2 linked regions of the Mumia flava genome follow. The protein of the gene in region 1 interacts with the protein of each later gene in a pairwise test. Links are inferred from orthologs where the notes say so. Each region holds a gene or a part of one and is shown on either strand. Other genes may lie near its edges.

What was found.
Region 2: the proteins of CLV56_RS01740 (region 1) and clpS interact in binary tests that used the Escherichia coli proteins (3 or more experiments, as listed by UniProt). The link is inferred for Mumia flava from one-to-one orthologs.

Annotation. Positions count from the first base shown.
Region 1 is NZ_PGEZ01000001.1:366,426-371,901, forward strand. Bases 1,297-4,256 are described here. They hold CLV56_RS01740 (Dps family protein), read right to left. Parts: upstream 3,073-4,256; coding sequence 2,521-3,072; downstream 1,297-2,520. Other genes in these bases: CLV56_RS01730 (PIG-L family deacetylase), read right to left, coding at 1,297-1,452; CLV56_RS01735 (acyl-CoA dehydrogenase family protein), read right to left, coding at 1,449-2,492; CLV56_RS01745 (hypothetical protein), read right to left, coding at 3,162-4,256. In the rest of the region: CLV56_RS01725 (glycosyltransferase family A protein), read right to left, coding at 1-127; more of CLV56_RS01730, read right to left, coding at 124-1,296; more of CLV56_RS01745, read right to left, coding at 4,257-5,476.
Region 2 is NZ_PGEZ01000004.1:11,219-16,446, forward strand. What follows is about bases 1,537-4,248. They hold clpS (ATP-dependent Clp protease adapter ClpS), read right to left. Parts: upstream 3,185-4,248; coding sequence 2,888-3,184; downstream 1,537-2,887. Other genes in these bases: CLV56_RS19985 (M67 family metallopeptidase), read right to left, coding at 1,537-1,691; CLV56_RS19990 (2'-5' RNA ligase family protein), read right to left, coding at 1,785-2,261; CLV56_RS19995 (DUF2017 domain-containing protein), read right to left, coding at 2,293-2,877; CLV56_RS20000 (nicotinate phosphoribosyltransferase), read left to right, coding at 3,275-4,248. Outside these bases: CLV56_RS19975 (PLP-dependent cysteine synthase family protein), read right to left, coding at 1-928; CLV56_RS19980 (MoaD family protein), read right to left, coding at 951-1,229; more of CLV56_RS19985, read right to left, coding at 1,236-1,536; more of CLV56_RS20000, read left to right, coding at 4,249-4,570; CLV56_RS20005 (isochorismatase family protein), read left to right, coding at 4,576-5,127. UniProt on the Escherichia coli protein: Involved in the modulation of the specificity of the ClpAP-mediated ATP-dependent protein degradation.

The DNA.
Region 1 (5,476 bases):
CCGTCGCCTGGTGCAGCCTGATCACCGCCTGCTCGATCGCCGTCAGGCACCGTCCGAGCCGCTGCTCCTCGTCGTGCACGGGAACCACGACGTGCACGACCTCCGGCGCGGCGGCGTCGAGGCTCACGCGTGCGGCTCCGGCCAGGCGGCATCCGCCCCGAGGACGACGATCTCGACGTCGCGGTCGACGTACGACGCATGCTCGACCCACCCCCGCCGGTCCCGTACCGCCGCGTGGACCGCCGGCCCGTCCATCGGCCACCCGTCCACCTCGTGGCGCCAGTGGCACAGCACGATCGTCCCCCGCGGGGACAGGGACGACGTGATCCGGTCGAGGAGTCCGTCGAGGCCGGCCGGGCTGAGGAAGTACCCGATCTCCGACAGCACCACCAGATCGAACCTGCCGTCGACCCACTCCCGAGGGACGCGCGCCTGGATCACCTCCACCTCCGTGCCCGCGAGCCGCTCGCGCGCCGCGCGCACGGCAGCCTCGCTCGAGTCGACGGCAACGACCTGGTCGCACCGCTCCGCCAGCGCGACGGTCAGCTCACCGATCGAGCACCCGACCTCGAGGGCCCGCCCGAACCGCGGCCACGGAAGGGCCGCCAGGAGCAGATCGCGCTTGCGGCGTTCGTACCACCGGTCCCGTACGCCCCAGGGGTCCGCGGCGCGTGCGTGCAACGTCTCCAGCGCGTCGTCGTGGGTGTCCTCGGAGACGAAGTACTCCGACTCCCCACGGAAGTGCTCCAGCACCTCGCGGGTGAGCAGCGCCTCGTCGCCCGGCTCCGCCGACAGGGGCTGGATCTGGCTGCGATGGCTCCGGATCGCGGCCGACCGTCGCTGCTGCGCCTCGTCGGACAGCGCGAAGCGGCACATCCGCTCCCAGGGCGCGGACTCGGGACGAGCCCAGTGCCACCACCAGATCGGGAACTCCAGCAAGGTGGCGTCCGTACGGGCAGCGGCCACTCCTGCCGCGCGCCCGGCAGCCTCGTGGTCGCTGTGCCCGTCGTGGCGCCACGGTGCGAGCACGAGCGTCCGGCGCCCGTCACCGATCACCTCGACCACGCGCTCGACCAGCGTCGACTCCGCGAGGGCGACCTCGGCGTCGGCAAGTCCGAGGAAGGTGCACGACGATCCCGGGGCGAGAACGCCGACGGCCTCCTCCAGCTCGGCCAGACGCCGCCGCGCGAGCCCGATCGGCCCGAGCGTCGGGGATCGCGGGTGGCTGCGCTCACCGGCGGTGGCCACCAGCACCTCGACCTCGAGCCCGACGGTGTGCGCGGTCGCGATCAGCCCGCCGGCGCCGAGCGTCTCGTCGTCAGGGTGGGCGGCGAGCACGACCAGTCGGTCGAACCGGTCCAGCTCGAGCTCGGGGCACGCCCGCGCGGCCGGGTGCCCGCGCCACGCCGAGGCGGGCGTACCGGGCTGGTCGTGGGTGAACGACGCGGTCATCGCGAGCCCCCGTGCACGAGGTGGCGGCCGAGGGCCGCGGCGTCCCGTTCGGCGTGGTGCTGACGCAGGTACACCCGCAGGTCCGAGACCCGGGCGACGTGCTCGGGCTCGCTGACGAGCGGACCCGGTCCGAGCGCGTGGTCGACGCTGCGGAGGACCCGCTCGGCGGAGTCGGCGACCACCTGACGCACCCGCAGGGCGAGGACGGCTCCGGCGTCGCCCCGGGCCTCACCGGCGTCGACGAGGCGAGCTGCACGGCTCAGCGCGCTCGCCGCCGCGTACAGCGCCGCGTCGGTCGCGCCCAGGTGGGCGAGCCCGATCTGGTCGGGCTCGCGCTTCGCGGCCGCGTCGGTCAGGCGCCGGACGAGCCCGACCGCTCCCCCGTACCAGACGGCGGCGACGCCGATGCCGCCCCACGCGAAGCCGTCCCGCTCGAGGTACCAGCCGGGACCACCGACCGGCACCGCCTCCGCCTCCGCGAAGCGCACCGACGTGCTGCGGATCCGGCGCAGACCGTGCGGCACCCAGGGCTCGTCCGCCGTCTGGATGCCGGGTTGGTCGAGCGCCACCGCGAACAGACCACGCCGCTCCTCGTCGATCCAGGCGGTGACCAGCGCATGGGTGACGTCGTCGGCGAGCGAGCACCACGGCTTCGTCCCGCCGAGGGCCCAGCGTCCGGGCGCGCCGCCGGAGGGCAGGGGCCGCGCGACCACGCGCGTGCCGGGACCCTCGGCGGCCCACACCCCCAGCACGGCGTCCGCCGGAACCGTCTCCTCCCCCGCCTGAGCCTCGGCGAGGATGGCCAACGCGTCCAGGTGCGGCTCCACCGCACGGGCGACGGTGAGATCACAGGCTCCCAGCGACGCGAGGCACGACCACCGCGCGGCGGTGTCGACGCCCGGCAGAGCACAGTCCTGGCCGAGCTCACGGCCGAGGCGCAGGGCACCCTGCACGTCGCCGGCGACACGCGCGCAGCGCGTGGCGACCTCGTCGAGCCACGGGTCCGGCTCCGCCGTGACCCCGACCCTGACACCCGCCACGCGCTGCGTCCGCCCGTCCGTGACCGCGTCAGCCGTCGGCGCGAGCGTCGTCGGCCGCGGCGGACTCGGAGTCCGCGCCCGCGGTGGACAGCCGGCCCCGCATGTCCTCGAGGTGCGCCCGCACGAACCACTGGAACTTCTCGAGCTCCGCGGTGTGCGCGATGATCATGTCCTGCGTCACCAGGTCGAGGTCGTCGGTCAGCGCCATCACCTCGCGGTTCGCCTCGATCACGCCGTTGTAGACGAGGTCGAGCGCGCCGAGGTGAGCGAGCACGGTGTCGCGGCCGACCGAGTAGTCGTCCCAGGTGCGGTCCGCGATGATCGCGCCCGGCGTGCCCTTCGGCGACGCACCCAGCGTCGCGATCCGCTCGGCGACCTCGTCGGCGTACCCGCGGACCAGGTCGACCTGGGGGTCGATCATCTCGTGCACGGCGATGAAGTGCGGCCCGACGACGTTCCAGTGCACGTGCTTGAGGGTGAGGTGGAGATCGTTGTACGCGCTCAGCCGCCCCTGCAGTGCGGCCACGACCTGCTCGGCATCGTCCGTCGACAGGCCCGGAACGGTGTACGACACGGTCATTCGTCTGCTCCTCGACTCGGGATTCTGGGTTCAGCCGTACCCTAAGACGGGTCGCGCCAAACGTCCGGTCGAGCCGAGTCGGCGCGGACTCAGCCGCCTTCCGGAGCGCCACCCGGTCCCGCGGCGTGAGGTTTCCGTACCCGCTCGAGGGCGTCGGCCCAGTCCGGCCCGCGCCAGTAGTGCCCGTGCTTGAGCAGGCCGGTCACCGCACCGTCGTTCATCTCCTGGTCGTACGGCGTGGGGTCGAGCACCCGCCAGTCGTCGCCGCACTCGTGGCGCCCGGTCGAGGGCACGTGCACGTCCGGCCGCGCCCCGTCCAGGGCCCCCGGCAGGTGACCGGAGGTCGTGCTGGGACCCTCCGCCCCGTGCCGCCACGACAGCACGGGGCCGGCCAGGGGATCGGTCTCGCGGTAGAGGTTGATCCAGGCCCCGCCGAGCACGTCGTGCACGTCGCCGACCGCGTCGAGGTTCACGTACTCGGGGAAGGCCCGCGGGAAGATCACCTGCAGCTGCGACCCGAACGTGAGCAGCGAGATCCCGTCGCGCTCCTCACGGTGCAGCGCCGCGAGCGCACCGAACGCGATCAGGCTGCCCTGGCTGTGTCCGCAGACGACGACGTGGGGAGCCGGCTGAGCACGGCGGTACCAGCGCAGCCGGTTGCGCAGATCGGTCACGCACCGCATCGAGTACGGGCGGGGCGCGTACGGGTGCACCGCGTGCGGCCAGAACGCGATCACGTCCCAGACGACATTGAGACTGCGGCGCGTCCCCTGCTCGGAGACCGCCGACCGTCCCGTGGCGAGCAGCGCCGCCGCCGCCGTGATCAGCGCCCACGCCCCGATCAGGGCCACGACGTTGGAGACCCAGATGACCGCGGCGGAGCCGGTCACGTACTTCGGCTGGCTCAGCAGGTCCAGCGGGCCCGGCAGCGACCGGCAGGTCCCGAAATCCTGGCCGCCCTGGCAGCCGGCCAGCTCGAGCGCGAGCGCGATCCCCAGCAGCGTCCCGAAGAGGACGAAGACGGTGCCGCCGACCGGGATCAGGTTCTTGAGGCGCGCGGTGCCGATCGCGCGCGCGACCGTCTCCAACCAGCCCGCCGAGAGCCGCGGGCCGCCGTCGGCCGCGGCGAACATCCCGGCGGCGCGTGCACGGTCCGCTCGGCGTCGGGCCATCATCCAGATGCCGGCCCCGGTGGCGAGCAGCGCGAACAGCAGGAGGTTCAGGCCCCACGCGTACGAGACCCGGTCGAGCATCGGCGTCGTCCCGACATCGACCTCGATCCCCTCGGCCGTGGTGCGCGTCCGGACCGACAGATCGAGCAGCGAGGAGACGCCGGTCGCCGCCGCCGCCGAGAGCCCGACCCCGAGGAACGCGGCGATGCTCGCCACGAGGTAGGCGGTCATCCCGAGGGCGTACGGACGGAACGCACGGTGGCCCGGGGTCGTCCCCCAGGAGCCGCGCACGCTGAGGACCAGCGCGAGGTTGGCGAACCCGAGGAGGATCAGCGCTGCCAACCCGGCCCACAGCAGGCCGTTCGCGACGTCGTCGAACATCACCGGCCGCTCGGCGGCCGCCCGGTCGACGTCGCTCGCTCCCCACGCCGACAGGGCGAGGAGGACGACGGCGACCGCGATCGCACCGCGGGCGATCCAGACCATCGTCACGTGCCACCACAGCCGGAACGCCGCGATCCGGCCGGACAGCGGCAGGCTCGCGGTCCCTTCCGGGTCGCCGAGCAGCGTCGTCAGCACGACGACGAGGACCAGGGCGATCGTCGACGCGAGCAGGACCGGGTCGCGGTCCACCCACCCGTCGGGGTGGACCGCCCACGCACCCATGCTCGCGACCGTGAGCACCGCGGCCGCGAGGTGCAGGTTGCGCAGGACCGGTGCGTCGGTGTCGCCCCGGTAGAACCGGTCGCGGGCCAGCGGGGTCCGAGGCTCCCCGGGCTCGACCGCGTCGACGTAGCGCCCCTCGGTCCGCTTGCGCGGCTCGGCGTCGTCCACCACGCCGTATCCGCGGCCCAGCCGGTAGAGCACGTACGAGACCAGCGCCGTCGCGACGATCGCGAGACCGACCGTCCACGTCTCGGGGAAGGACCCGAGCTGGCGCGAGCCGGGAGCCCACCGCCAGGCCAGCAGGTCGATCAGGATCAGCCCGGCGGCGAACGTCAGCAGCAGCGTCAGCATCAGGGCGACGAAGCGCAGCAGAGCACCGCACAGCAGGTGCCAGATCCGCGCGAGCAGGCCCGGTCCGGCGGCGGGCAGCATGAACTGCGCGGCGTTGACCATGCCGAACGGCAGCAGCACCATCCACAGCGCCTGGAGCCAGCTGCCGGAGGTGAAGCGGCCCCAGTGGTAGGCCTCCACGACGTGGCCGTCCGCGCCCCGCAGCTCGTGACCCG
Region 2 (5,228 bases), on another replicon or contig:
CGAGGGCCTCCTCGGCGTCGTCGATCGTGCCTTCGTACGCACCGGTCGAGAGGTACTTCCAGCCGCCGTCGGCGACCACGAACGCGATGTCGGCGGGCTCGCCCGCCTTGATCGCCTTCGCGGCCTGCGCCAGGGCCGCGTGCAGGATCGCGCCGGTCGAGATCCCGGCGAAGATCCCCTCCGACTCCAGCAGCTCCCGCACCCGGCGTACGGCGTCGCGCGGCCCGACCGAGAAGCGCGCGTCGATGAACTGGGGGTCGTACAGCTCCGGGACGAACCCCTCGTCGAGGTTCCGCAGCCCGTACACGAGCTCGCCGTAGCGCGGCTCCGCGGCGACGATCCGCACCTCCGGCTTGGCCGTGCGGAAGAACCGCCCGACGCCCATCAACGTGCCGGTCGTGCCGAGACCGCCGACGAAGTGCGTCACCTCCGGCAGGTCCGCGAGGATCTCCGGGCCGGTCCCGAGCTCGTGCGCCTCGGCGTTGGCGTCGTTGCCGTACTGGTAGAGCATCACCCAGTCGGGGTGCTCCTCGGCGATCCGCTTGGCCACCCGCACGGCTTCGTTCGAGCCGCCGGCAGCCGGGGAGGAGACGATCTCCGCGCCCCACATCCGCAGCAGCTGACGCCGCTCCTCCGAGGTGTTCTCCGGCATCACGCAGACCATCCGGTAGCCGCGCATCTTGGCCGCCATCGCGAGCGAGATCCCGGTGTTGCCGGACGTCGGCTCGAGGATCGTGCAGCCGGGCCGCAGCCGCCCGTCGGACTCGGCGCGCTCGATCATCCGCAGCGCCGGCCGGTCCTTGATGGAGCCGGTCGGGTTGCGGTCCTCGAGCTTCGCCCACAGCCGTACGTCGGGGCTCGGCGACAGCCGCGGCAACCCCACCAGCGGGGTGTTGCCGACGGAGTCGATCAGCGAGTCGTGGCGCATCGCCTCGGGTGCCGTGCTTCGCTCAGCGAGCGCCGCCCGCGACGGCGGGCAGGATCACGACGACGTCGCCGTCGGACAGCTCGGTGTCGAGGCCGCCGGAGAAGCGGATGTCCTCGTCGTTGACGTAGATGTTCACGAAGCGACGCACCTCGCCGTCGTCGACGAGCCGCTCCTTGATCCCCGCGTGGTTCGCCTCCAGGTCGTCGATGACGCCGATCACCGTGTCGCCGGCGGCAGGAACCTTCTTCTCACCGTCGGTGTAGGTGCGGAGGATGGTGGGGACTCGGACCTCGATGGCCATCTGCGATCAAACTTCCTGTGCGTTCGTGGGGACGTCGTCATAACGCTCGACGACGCGAACTTCTTCCTCGGTGACCTCGCCGTCGACGATGCGGTACGAGCGGAACTCGACCGGGCCCTCGCCGTTGCCGCACTCCCGGGTCGAGACCAGCACGTAGTGCGCACCCGGCTCGCCCGCGAGGTTCACGTCGGTGCGCGACGGGTAGGCCTCGGTCGCCGTGTGGGAGTGGTAGACGACCACCGGCTCCTCGTCGTTGTCGTCCATCTCGCGGTACAGCCGCAGCAGGTCCGTCGAGTCGAACTCGTAGAACGTGGGCGACATCGCGGCGTTGACCATCGGGACGAACCGGGTCGGCAGGTCGGATCCCTCAGCACCCGCGACGACGCCGCAGGCCTCGTCGGGGTGGTCCCGACGGGCGTGGGCGACGATCGCGTCGTACGTCGCGGAGTCGATGGTCAACACGTGGATCAACGATACCGGCCGGACCATGGCGTCAAGCGCGTGACCACCCGTCGAGACGCCCGGCTTGCGGCCGGCGTACGGGTGGGTCCGCGCTCAGCCGATCGCCCAGGTTCCGAGCACCCGGCGGGCGTCCTGCCGTCCGTCGGGACGCTGGTCGACCAGCGAGACCGAGCCGATCTCCACCGTGTCCCCGACTGCCACCCGGTCCGCGCCCCGCACCGTGACGTGGGGGCGGAACCCGCGTGCCGTGTGCGGTCGCTCGCGGACCCCGGCCCCGAGCGCGTCGAGCTCGACGACCAGGTCGTCGTGGAGCGCGGCGAGCTCGTCGGACAGCTCGAGCACGGTGACCTCGACGTCCCGGCGACGCCCGAACATCGCCGTCTCCCGCGCCCGGACCTCGGTCCGGCGGTGCGACGCGGCGGTCTCGGCGACGACGTCGGCGACCACCGACGTACCGGCCTCGACGCTGAACGGCGGCACGAGCGTGACGTGCAGCGGCCACCGCGAGGGCGCGAAGGTCTGCCCCGGCGGCTGCTCCGCGAGGAACGAGACGACGACCAGACGGTCCACGGTCCGACCCTAGGCGGGACCCGGCACCGGGTCAGTCCAGGGACTGCACCAGCGTCTCCTGGACGAAGCCGAGCCACTCGTAGATGTCGGCGACGAGTGCGACCGACTCCTCCTCGCTCGCGGCCACCCGCTCGGCGTCGTCCTCGGACTCGATCCCGAGCCGGGTCGCGAGCGCGAGCCGGACATCGGTCAGCGCACGCAACCAGGCCTGGGCGCCCTGCGGCCCGAGCTCGACCTCGATCGTCTCGTCCGTCGACGACTCGGGGTCCTCGACGTCGAGCCCGCCGGCGGCGAGGGACGCCACCACGGCGCGGGCGTTGCTCACCTTCGCCTCGCTCAGCGAGCGCTCCGTGAAACGGCGGAAGTCGCCCGACGCGTCGTCGTCGTCGGAGTAGGCGTCGGGCAGGAGCCGTTTGAGCACCGGGTCGTCGGGCGGCAGGTGGGACCCGCTCGGCCCCAGCTGGGCGAACAACGGGTCCGGGGACGACTCCTCGGGCCCGTTGCGGTCCAGCAGGAGCTCGACGATCTGGCTGAGCAGGTTGACCAGCAGGGCCGCCTCGGCGACCTCGAACTCCGCCCGGACACGCCCGCGCTTGCGCTGCTCGAACGCCCTCATGTGTCGACCCTCATGCGTCCGCCCGCTGCAGCGTCGCCCACAGGCCGTACTCGTGCATCGCCTGCACGTGCCGTTCCATCTCCTCGCGGGTGCCGGTCGAGACGACCGCCTTGCCGTCGCTGTGCACCTTCATCATCAGGTCGTGGGCCTTCGCCTCGGAGTAGCCGAAGTAGTTCCGGAAGACGTAGGCGACGTACGACATCAGGTTGACCGGGTCGTTCCAGACGATGGTGACCCACGGCCGGTCCAGCTCGACGACTGCATCGACGTCGGGCTGGTCGAGCTCGGTCGGGGACGGCGCGCTCACCGGTCCATTGTTGCCCACCGCCGAAGTTCGCTTCCGCGGGGCCCGTGCGCGCCCCGGGTCGTCCCCCTGATCGGCGTCTACGCTGGCGCCGTGACCACGACAGCGCTGCTGACGGACCACTACGAGCTCACGATGCTCCAGGCGTCGCTGGCCGACGGGACGGCCCACCGTCGATCGGTCTTCGAGCTGTTCGCCCGACGGCTCCCCGACGGGCGCCGGTACGGGGTGGTGTGCGGGGTCGGACGGGTCCTCGACGCGATCGAGGACTTCCGGTTCGGGGACGCCACCCTGACGCACCTGCAGGAGCGCGGCGTCGTGGACGCGCCGACCCTCGACTGGCTCGCCGGGTTCCGTTTCACCGGTGACGTGCACGGCTATCGGGACGGTGAGCTGTACTTCCCGGGCTCGCCGGTGCTCGTGGTCGAGTCGACCTTCGCCGAGGCCGTGCTCCTCGAGACGCTCGTGCTGTCGATCCTCAACCACGACGCGGCGATCGCCTCGGCTGCAGCACGGATGACGGTCGCCGCCGGCGACCGCCCGTGCATCGAGATGGGATCCCGGCGGACGCACGAGCAGGCCGCGGTCGCCGCGGCGCGCGCGGCGTACGTGGCGGGGTTCGCCTCGACCTCGAACCTCGAGGCGGGACGCCGGCACGGCATCCCGACCGCGGGCACCGCCGCCCACGCGTTCACGATGCTCCACGACACCGAGCACGACGCGTTCGCCGCACAGGTCGCCGCGCTGGGGCCCGGGACCACGCTGCTCGTCGACACGTACGACGTCGCCGCCGCGGTGGAGACGGCGGTCGAGGTCGCAGGACCCGGGCTCGGCGCCGTCCGCCTCGACTCCGGCGACCTGCCCGTGCTGGCGGGACAGGTCCGCCGCCAGCTCGACGGTCTGGGTGCGACGGGCACGCGGATCATCGTGACCAGCGACCTGGACGAGTACGCGATCGCCGGGCTCGCGGCGGCGCCTGTGGACGGGTACGGCGTCGGGACCGCGCTCGTCACCGGGTCCGGCCACCCGACCTGCGGGTTCGTGTACAAGCTCGTGGCGCGCGCAGGGGCGGACGGCACCCTCGTCCCGGTGGCGAAGAAGAGCCAGGACAAGGCGTCGGTCGGCGGCCGCAAGACCGCACTGCGCCGACGCGACCCGTCGGGGACGGCGACCGCGGAGGTGATCGCCGTCGGCGGTTCCCCCCACGACGACGGCGACGACCGGCCCCTCGCCGCCCCTCTCGTCGTCGACGGCGAGCGGGTGCACGACGAGCCGCTGACGGTGTCCCGCGACCGTCTGCGTACGGCGCTCGAGGAGCTACCGTTGCAGGCGAAGCAGCTGTCGCGGGGGGAGCCCGCGATCCCGACGGTCTACGAGCAGGAGGACTGATCCCCATGGCAGGCGCACTCGTCGTCGTCGACGTGCAGAACGACTTCTGCGAGGGCGGCTCCCTCGGCGTCGACGGAGGGACGTCGGTCGCCGAGCGTGTCGCGTCGCTGGTCGCAGGCGGTGGCTACGACGTCGTCGTCGCGACCAAGGACCACCACATCGATCCCGGGTCGCACTTCAGCGACGAGCCCGACTTCGTGGACTCGTGGCCGCCGCACTGCGTCGTCGGCACCCCCGGCAACGACCTGCGCGCCCCGTTGCGCGAGGACATGTTCGCCGCGGTGTTCCGCAAGGGCGAGTTCGACGCCGCGTACTCCGGTTTCGAGGGGAGCTCCGAGCACGGCGACGCGCTCGTCGAGTGGCTGCGCGCGAACGACGTGGACCGCGTCGACGTCGTCGGGATCGCCACGGACTACTGCGTCCGCGCCACCGCGCTCGACGCGGCCGCGCACGGGTTCGCCACGACCGTGCTGATGGACCTGACCGCGCCGGTGTCGCCGGACAACCTGCCGCGGGTGCGCGCCGAGTTCGCCGAGGCCGGCGTCACCCTCGCCTGACGAGTCACCCACGGCGCGGTCGCGAGTCGCCCACGGCGCGGTCGCGAGTCGCCCACGGCGCGTGACACTACAGATGTTGTTGCTATGACTACATTCGTAGT